Regions from separate parts of the Cupriavidus sp. 30B13 genome, predicted to be linked through region 1. Evidence: riboswitches for the same ligand, from Rfam matches in the RefSeq annotation. Region 1 holds a riboswitch; the other holds the start of a gene.
What was found. Region 1 has a riboswitch for cobalamin ahead of ACKI2N_RS15065 (TonB-dependent receptor plug domain-containing protein). Riboswitches for the same ligand answer to the same signal wherever they lie in the genome.
Positions count from the first base shown of each region.

Region 2: it holds a riboswitch for cobalamin, as region 1 does, so the genes downstream of both, ACKI2N_RS25665 (TonB-dependent receptor) here and ACKI2N_RS15065 (TonB-dependent receptor plug domain-containing protein) in region 1, are expected to answer to the same signal.

Region 1 is NZ_CP188223.1:3,275,223-3,279,551, forward strand. Features, by position in the region: gene ACKI2N_RS15065 (TonB-dependent receptor plug domain-containing protein) at 1-1,833, opposite strand, end outside; cobalamin riboswitch at 1,916-2,162, opposite strand; gene ACKI2N_RS15070 (hypothetical protein) at 2,381-2,734, shown strand; gene ACKI2N_RS15075 (cell division protein ZapA) at 2,731-3,072, shown strand; RNA gene ssrS (6S RNA) at 3,373-3,584, shown strand; gene ACKI2N_RS15085 (hypothetical protein) at 3,602-3,793, opposite strand; gene ACKI2N_RS15090 (EVE domain-containing protein) at 3,836-4,329, shown strand, end outside.
Region 2 is NZ_CP188224.1:1,473,671-1,477,999, forward strand. Features, by position in the region: gene ACKI2N_RS25660 (PepSY domain-containing protein) at 1-169, opposite strand, end outside; gene ACKI2N_RS25665 (TonB-dependent receptor) at 177-2,420, opposite strand; cobalamin riboswitch at 2,543-2,802, opposite strand; gene ACKI2N_RS25670 (methyl-accepting chemotaxis protein) at 3,166-4,329, shown strand, end outside.

The sequences.
Region 1 (4,329 bases):
GCGCGAGCCGCTGTCCAGGCGCGCCGACGAAACGATCCACTCGCCGCCGAGGCGGAAGTCGCCGAACTGGCGGCCCACGTCGAAGGCGGCATGGCGGCGCGCGCGGCGCAGCAGTTGGGTGTTGCTCTGCTCGTCGAGCGGATTCTGGAAGGTCACGCTGGCGCCCACGTCGGTGCCCAGCAGGCGGGCGCGCCACGAGGCCTCGATGCCCTGCACCCTGGCCTTGGCGACGTTCTGCGCCAGGTACAGGCCGCCGGGCTGCGGCGCCGAGACGATCAGGTTGTCGTAGCGGGTCTCGAACGCGGTCACGCGCAGCAGGCCGGCGCCGTCGGTGCTGTACTGCGCGCCCAGCTCGACCGACCTGGCGCGTTCGGGCTGGATGCCGGGCTGGCCGTAGCCGGGGTAGTACAGCTCGTTGAAAGTGGGCGCGCGGAAGGCATTGCTGGCATTGGCGATCAGCTTGAACGCCTCGGTCAGGTTATAGCCGTAGCCGGCGAAATAGCTGGCCTGGCTGCCGAAGTCCGAGTAGTGGTCGTTGCGCACGTTGAGCTGCAACTGGTGCTTGCCCAGGCGGCCGTCGTAGCCGCCGAACACCGAGGCGATATTGCGCACCGGCGTGGTGTACGAACTGGAATCCAGCTCCTGCTGCGCGTACTCGGCGCCGAACAGCAGCGTGTGGGCGGGCGCCAGCGCGTATTCGTTCTGCCAGGTGTATTGGCGGTTGCGCGTGTTGAAGCGGCTGTCGAACAGGCCGTTCCTGGTGGTGGTGCTGCGGTCTTCGCTCTGCGCCACCTTGAAATGCGTGCTCCAGTCCCGGCCCAGCTTGCCGTTAACGAAACCCGATACCGTGTAGAGCTCGCTGTTCATCCACCAGACGTCGGTGGGCTTGCCCGAGGTGCTGTCGTAGGACAGCTTGCTCTTGGAGTAGTAGGCCGTGACGCCCGCGTCCCAGTCGCTGGTGAAGCGGTGCTTGACCTGGCCCGAGATGCTCTTGTTGTCGTAGGGATTGTCGTTGGGGTTGGCCTTGGGCTGCTGCTGGGTGTTGACGGCGGAGAAGCCGTCGGTCTTGAAGACCGAGCCGGTGACGTTGAACGAGGTGTCGCCGACCTGGCCGCCGTAGCCCACCGTGGCCTGGCGCGTATTGTTGCTGCCGTACTCGATCTGCGCGTTGGCGGTGGGCGGCTGGCCCGCGCCGGTCTTGGTGAAGATCTGCACCACGCCGCCGATCGCGTCCGAGCCGTAGAGCGCCGACACGTTGCCGCGCACCACTTCGATGTGGTCGATCTGGTCGGGCAGGATGTTGGCCAGCTGCGCCGTGCCGCTGCTGGCCGACGAGACGCGCACGCCGTCGATCAGGATCAGGGTCTGGTTGCCGTTGGCGCCGCGCATGAACAGCGTGGTATTGGCGCCCATGCCGCCGTTGGCGGCGAACTCCACGCCGGCCTGCGAGCGCAGCAGCGTGCGCAGGTCGGGCGCCTGCGAGTTGACGATGTCCTGCTGCGTCACCACGGTGGTGTGCGGCAGCGCCTCGGTCAGCGCCTGCGCGGTGCGGGTGGCGGTCACCACCACGGGGTCGAGCTGCGCCGCGGCGGGTTGCGCAGCCGCGGCCGGGGCGGCCGGCTGTGGCGCGGAGGCCGGTGCGGGCTCGGCTTCGGGCGCCGGCTGCGCATGGGCAAGGCCGTGCGCGCCGGCGGCGAGCAGGGCGAGCAGGCCGGCGGACCACGACCGCAAGACGGAAACGGGAGCGCGCGCGGAAACGGAAGCGGAAACAGGAGCAGACTGGCGGAACGCCGGCAATGCCGGTCGGCTCGGCCGGGAAGACGATGAGCGCATGATGCGAAGAGGGAGAGAGCAGCCTGGTCCGTTCCCCCGCGGACCGTCTGGCGACGAAGCGCGCCACGCATCCGGTGGAAGGCGGCGCACTCTCGTCCAGGCCGGTATCCGGGCTGGCGACACCAGTCCGACCGCCTTCCCGGACCTTGCGGTCCAGTGGCTGATGGGTCGGCCTTGCGATGCTTCCGATCGCGGTCGCTTACCGTTGCGGGGGCAGCACAGGTTGGCCCGGCACGCGCCCTGGCGGCGGCGGCTGGCTCCCTGTTTCCCGTTGAACTGCAACCCTGTAGTGAACAGGATTGCGAGCACCTGGAACGTGCGCGAGTGTAGGCAGTTTCACGGCGAGCGTCAATGACGCCCGCAAGTACCCCGGCGCCGCGCCAAAACGCGTGGAAGCAGGCAAAAAAGCGCCGCAGCGGCGCCGGTTGGGCGACGTTGCATGCAACTTCGGCGCGCTGGCCCGGTCACACCGGGCTGCTTTCACGTCTGCGCGCGGAGCGCTTGGGCTAAAATCCCAGAACCCGAGACCCTAGATATGACAGGCTCTATGCTCACAGAACTCGAACAACTCGCCGCCAAGATCGGGCGCGTGCTGCACCACGCCGATACCCTGGCAGCGGAGAACCAGCGCCTGCGCGAGGAGATCGAACGCCTGCAGGCCGAAGCCAGCCAGCTGCGCGGCGACCGCGAGGCCATGGCGGCCGACCGCGAGTTGCTCAATATCAAGATCGAGGAAGCGCAGCTGCGCATCCAGTCGATCCTCGACAAGCTCCCCACCGCAAGCGACGCGCGCCAGCTCGACCTGCTGGGCGAGGGCGACACGGCTGGCCGCGCCGCGAGCGCCCAGGGCGCCCGCACCGCCGACAGCGCCCATGTCAAGGCACCCGGAGAAAACGCATGAGCAACAAGCAAGTCGAAGTCAGCATCGCGGGCCAGTCCTACCGCTTTGCCATCGCGCCGGACAACGAGGCCGCGCTGCTGGAGGCCGTCGCCCTGGTGGACGACCAGATGACCCGCCTCAAGAGCGGCGTCTCGGCCAAGGGCGTGGAGCGCGTGGCGGTAATGGCGGCCATCAGCATTGCCTCGGACCTGCTCTCGCTCAAGCGCAAGCAGCAGGAAGACGGCGCGATCCCGGTGGACGCCGTGCGCGCGCGCATCCGCGAGCTCAACGAGCGCGCCGACGAAGCGCTGCGCCAGTATGCCCACGTGGGCACCAACACGCCGGCGCCGCGCGGCTGAAGGCGCGCGCCGCGCGGCGCGGTGCCCCGCACGGCACAGTTGTGGCGGCAGCATGACCGCGGTGTGCCCGAGGTGCCGCGCGCGTCGGCAAAATGTAACGGCCCGGCACGGCGGGCTTGGTATGAAATGCCCGGCGGTGTATAGTGGAGCCAAGTCGCGCCAAGCCACATAGTCGCGACACCAAAGGTCGGGTTATCGTGCCTGGCCGCCGTTTTCATCCCATCCAAGTTAGAAACGGCAAACGTCTGACAGTCTGCGGAAGTGGTTGGTCCTGCGGCGAACAAAGTCAGACGTTTGACAGTTTCCCTGCCTGGTTCGTCAGGATCATATTCCTTGAACCGATAAGCATTTGTTGGTGCGGGACAATGCCGTGTGGGCGAGCGCGTCGCTTGGTTCAAAGTCTGCAGTCGGGACTCCCTGAGTCAGTGATGTACCCAAAATACGGCTTCCGCAGCCACTCTGAACCTCACTTGGGTTCAGGATGCCGATCCAGCGGCCGAGGCGGGGACCCCCTAAAAGGGCGGTGGTTTCAGACCACCGCCCTTTTTCCTTTTGCGCGGCATTTTTCCTGCACTGCGTTTTCCTGCGCCGCACGCATTCCCGTGCCGCGCGTATGCAGTGCCTGCTTGCGCGCCACGCCTGCGCTTCGTTTGCGCGCCGCCGACGCGCCTGCGCCCACCTTGAGTCCACGGTTTTCTTTTGGCCGGGCTTGCTGCACCATAGCGCTGTCGCCAACGCCACTCCGCCATGAGCCAACACGCCAATGAGCCGCTCCTCGCAAGCCACTGCCGCTGACCGGGCCCGCCAGTACTGGCTGATGAAATCGGAACCGGACGAGGCCAGCATCGACACCCTCGCCGAGCGCGGCACCCTGCCCTGGACCGGCGTGCGCAACTACCAGGCGCGCAATTTCATGCGCGACGCCATGCGCATCGGCGACGGCGTGCTGTTCTATCACTCGTCGTGTCCGCAGCCCGGCATCGCCGGCCTGGCCGAGGTCTGCTCGCAGCCCTATCCCGATCCCACCCAGTTCGACCCCGAGAGCGATTACTACGACGCCGCGGCCAGGCCCGACGCGCCGCGCTGGATGCTGGTCGACGTGCGTTATGTCGCCAAGGGTCCGCTGATCTCGCTGGCGGACCTGCGCGCGCACGAGGAACTGGCCGACATGGCCGTGCTACGGCGCGGCAACCGCCTGTCCATCACGCCGGTGACGCCGGCCGAATGGCGCTTCATCACCACGCGGCTGATGGGCTG
Region 2 (4,329 bases), on a different replicon from region 1:
CGCTGTCGGTCAGCGCGGGGAACGCCACGTACATCATGACCAGCCCCGACAGGAACCACATGGCGATCAGCAGGCAGCCGGCGATCCCGGCCCAGCGGTGCACCAGGTAGAGCCAGCGGCGCGTGAAGCGCCAGCAGTGTTCCCGCCAGGACAGCGAGGGGCGCGTCATGGCCGGCCTAGAAGTAGAAGCTGGCCGACAGCTCGGCCGCGCGCGGGCGGCCCAGCAGCCATTGCCCGCCGCTGTTGCCGGAGGTCTCGGCGTAGTTGCGGTTGAACAGGTTGTAGACGCGCAGCGTCAGCGCGGCCTGGCGCGACACGCGCCACTGCAGCGACGTATCCACCACCGTGTACGAGGGCATGGCCGTGGTGTTGGCGTTGTTGGTATAGCGCCGGCCCACGTAGCGCAGGCCGCCGCCCGCCTGCCATCGCGGCGCGAACGCCCAGGTCAGCCACAGGTTGGCCGCCTGCTGCGGCACGCCGGTCGGCACGTTGCCGTTGCGCGAGACCAGCGCGCCGTTCACGCTTTCGGCGAAGTCGTCGTAGCGGGCGCGCAGCACGGTGCCGTTGGCATCCACGCGCAGGCCGCGCATCAGTTCGATGCCGAGCGACGCCTCCAGCCCGCGCGAGGACTGCTCGCCCACCTGCACCGACAACGCCGGGTTGCTGGCGTCGCGCGTGAGCAGGTTCTTCTTCACGATCTGGTAGGCGGCAAAAGTCCATTCGCCGCGCTTGTTCCAGAACGATTGCTTGACGCCGGCTTCGATCTGCCGGCCGGTGGCGAGCTTGAAGTCCTTCTGCGCGTCCGAGGTGGTGATCAGCGCACCGAGCGGGTCGGTGGCGGTGGCGTACTGCGCGTAGACCGACAGCGACGGCGTGAATTCGTAGACCGTGCCCGCGCGCCAGGTGGCGTTGTTGAAGGTGCGCGTCCAGTCGTCGCCGGTCAGCAGGTTGCCGCGCTCCAGTTGGGCGTGGTCGAAGCGCACGCCGCCGATCACCGACCATTGCCGCGTGAGCTTGAGGCGGTCCTCGCCGAACAGGGCGGCCTGCGTGGTGTGGGTGCGGTAGCGCGGCGAGGTGACCACGCCCGGCGGGCTGAAGAACTGGCCGGGGTCGAACTGGTAGGCGCCGACGGTGGAGGCGCCGCCGTAGGGCGAGTTGTTGCTGTGGGTGAAGTTGATGCGGTTGACGTCGAAGCCCACCATGGCGGTGTTGGCCATGCCGAATAACCGGCCGTCGATCTTCAGGTCGGCGCGGTCGCCGATCTGTTCCTGGTCGTGCAGGATCTCCAGGTAATCGGTGCGGCGCACCTGCCCGGTGGCCGGCAGGTAGGTGTAGGACTCCGCATCGCGCCAGTGGCGCTGGCTGGTGAGGTAGTAGAACTGGTTGCGCACGGCGACGCGGTCGTTGGGCTGCCACTCGGCCGCCAGCCGGGTCCAGCGGTCGCGGTAGGTGATGGTGCTGTCGCCCACGTTGTAGTTCTTCGTGCGCAGCGAGGTGTCCAGGCTGCCGTTGACCAGCGGCGTGCCGAGGTAGCGCATCGGATGCTGGTCGCCGTCGTCGTAGGACAGCGTGAGGTTGAATTCCGGCGACACGTCGAGCCGCACCGCGGCGGACACGTCGACGTCGCGCGATTCGCCGCGGTCCACCCAGCCGGCCGAGCGGCCGTAGTTGACGTTGAAACGGTAGGACAGGTTCTCGTTGACCGCGCCGCCGCTGTCGAAAGCCGCGCGCGCGGTGCGCTGCGTGCCCCCGGTGAGCTGCAGTTCGTTGGCGATGGGGCCGCGCAGCGGCTTCTTCGGGATCACGTTGACCACGCCGCCGATGGCGCCCTCGCCGTACATCACGGAGGCCGCGCCGCGCAGCACTTCGATGCGCTCGACCGACCACGTATCGAACGGGAAGGTCACCGTGCCGGCCGCCACGTAGAGGCGCGTGCCGTCGTACAGTTGCATGACCGAGCCCTGGCCCGAGAAGCCGCGCGCGGCGAGCGCGGTGCCGCCGTTGCCGGGCGCGCCGCCGGCGGTGATGCCGGTGGCGCGCGATACCGCGTCGCTCACGGTCAGGTCGCCGCGCTCGCGGATCACCTCGCCGGGCAGCACTTCGATGCTGGCCGGGGTCTCCAGCGGCGTCAGGCCCAGGCGGCTGCCGGTGCTGGCCGGTTCCGACAGCGACAGGCCCGGCGGCGTGGCGGCGCCGCTGACGACCACCGGCGGCAATATCGCGGTGTCTTTCCGCGCCTGCGCGCGGCCGGGAGCGTCCGTGTCGTCGGCGGCGCGGGCGGCATCCGCGCCGGCGCCGGCCAGGGCGCCGAGCGACAGCGCCAGCGCGCATTGGCGGGCCAGCGCGCGGCGGGTGGGAGTGAAGCGGAGCCGGGCAGGGCCGGGCAAGACGGTGCGGGCAAAACGAAGGCGCGCGGACATCGTGTTTCCATCGTGGCCGCGGGCGACCCCGCCCGCGGCAATGAACGAACAAGCCGCGGACGCGCGCGCGCCGGCGCCGGGCGCTTGCCCGGCAGCCTCACGCCTGGCCGCCCGTCCGCAGCCCCGGTGATGGATCGCAGGCCGGTATCCGGGCTCGCAGGGGGACGCATTGCCGCCAGGGGCGCGTCCAGGGTGCCGCCTTCCCGCGCGTTCGACGCGCAGTGGCTGCCGCTGCTTGTGAGGCGCGGCGTGACACCTTTCTACCTGCTGACCGTTGCGGGGGCAGCACAGGACTTGCCGCGGCATGGCGGCGGCGCACCTGTTTCCCGTTTAACCCCCGCCGCGCGCGGCGAACGGAGGCACCTTCGAACCAGTTGCAACCCAATTGCATAAGCAACGGGGGTGCGAGGCGGATTGTAACGGGATTTAAACAAATATTGAAAGGCGGCTTGTCCGCGAGTGTGCCAATGCGCCACAGACGGAGATGGCAGACGGACATGCCAGACGACATGGCAGACGACATGCCGGACGTGCGCCGCCGCAGCGCATTGACCCGGTGTGGCTGCACCAAGGTGAAGAATCCTGCTGCGATATCGGTGCTTCATGCGGCATTTTTACGAGGAGCCGCGGGCTTCGTGCGGAGAAGCCGCGCGTACCGCTAAAGAAGGGGAGGCGGGCTCCGATATCCGGGAAGCCGCGTGCCTTTTGCATTGCCGGCATATGCCTCGATAAAGCGAACCCTGTCATGAACCATCTGACCCTGCGAAAAAAGCTGTGGATTCCTCTCGTGCTGGCCTGGCTCGGCCTGCTCCTGCTGACCGTGATGCACGCCTTCCAGACCCGGCAGTTGCAGATGGCCGACCGCCGCGGCGAACTGGCCAACGTGGTCGACATGTCGCTGTCGCTGATCCGGGACTACGCGGAACTGGCGCGCCAGGGCAAGATGAGCGAAGACGAGGCCAAGGCCCAGGCCACGGCCCGCATCGCCGCGCAGCGCTACGGCAAGGATGGCTACATCACCATCGTGGGCGCGGATTCGGTGCTGGTGATGCATCCGATCAATGCCAAGCTCAATGGCAAGAACATGATCGATTTCAAGGACGCGAAGGGCCTGCCGCTCTACGTCGAGATCGCGGCGCGCGGCGCCTCGCCGGAAGGCGCCGGGCACCTGGACTACTGGTGGCCCAAGCCGGGCAGCGACCAGCCCAGTCCCAAGATCGGCTACGTGGCCCGCTACAAGCCGTGGGGCTGGGACCTGGTGGCAGGCACCTACATGGATGACGTGGAAGCGCAGTTCCGCTCCTCGCTTTATCAGTCGATCGGCTTGCTGGTGCTGCTCGGCTTCGTGATTTCCGGGGTGGCCACGCTGGTGATCCGCAGCATCCAGAAATCGGTGGGCGGCGAGCCTGCCGACGCGGCCGCGCTGGCCCTGCGCATGGCCGCGGGCGACCTGACCGTGCGCGCCGGCACCGCGCCGGACGACCGCGCCAGCCTGATGTACGCGATCGGCCATATGCGCGACCAGCTTGCCGGCACCGTGGCGGGCATCCAGCAGTCGGCCGACTCGATCAGCGCGGCGGCGCAGCAGATCGCCGCCGGCAACACCGACCTGTCGGGCCGCACCGAGCAGCAGGCCGCTTCGCTGCAGGAAACCGCCGCCAGCATGGAGCAGCTCACCGCCACCGTGCGCCAGAATGCCGACAACGCGGCCGAGGCCAGCCAGTACGTGGCGGACGCCGCGCAGATCGCGCAGCAGGGCGGCAGCGTGGTGAGCGAGGTGGTGGACAAGATGCGCGGCATCACCGCCAGCTCGCGCAAGATCAACGACATCATCGGCGTGATCGACGGCATTGCCTTCCAGACCAACATCCTCGCGCTCAACGCGGCGGTGGAAGCCGCGCGCGCCGGC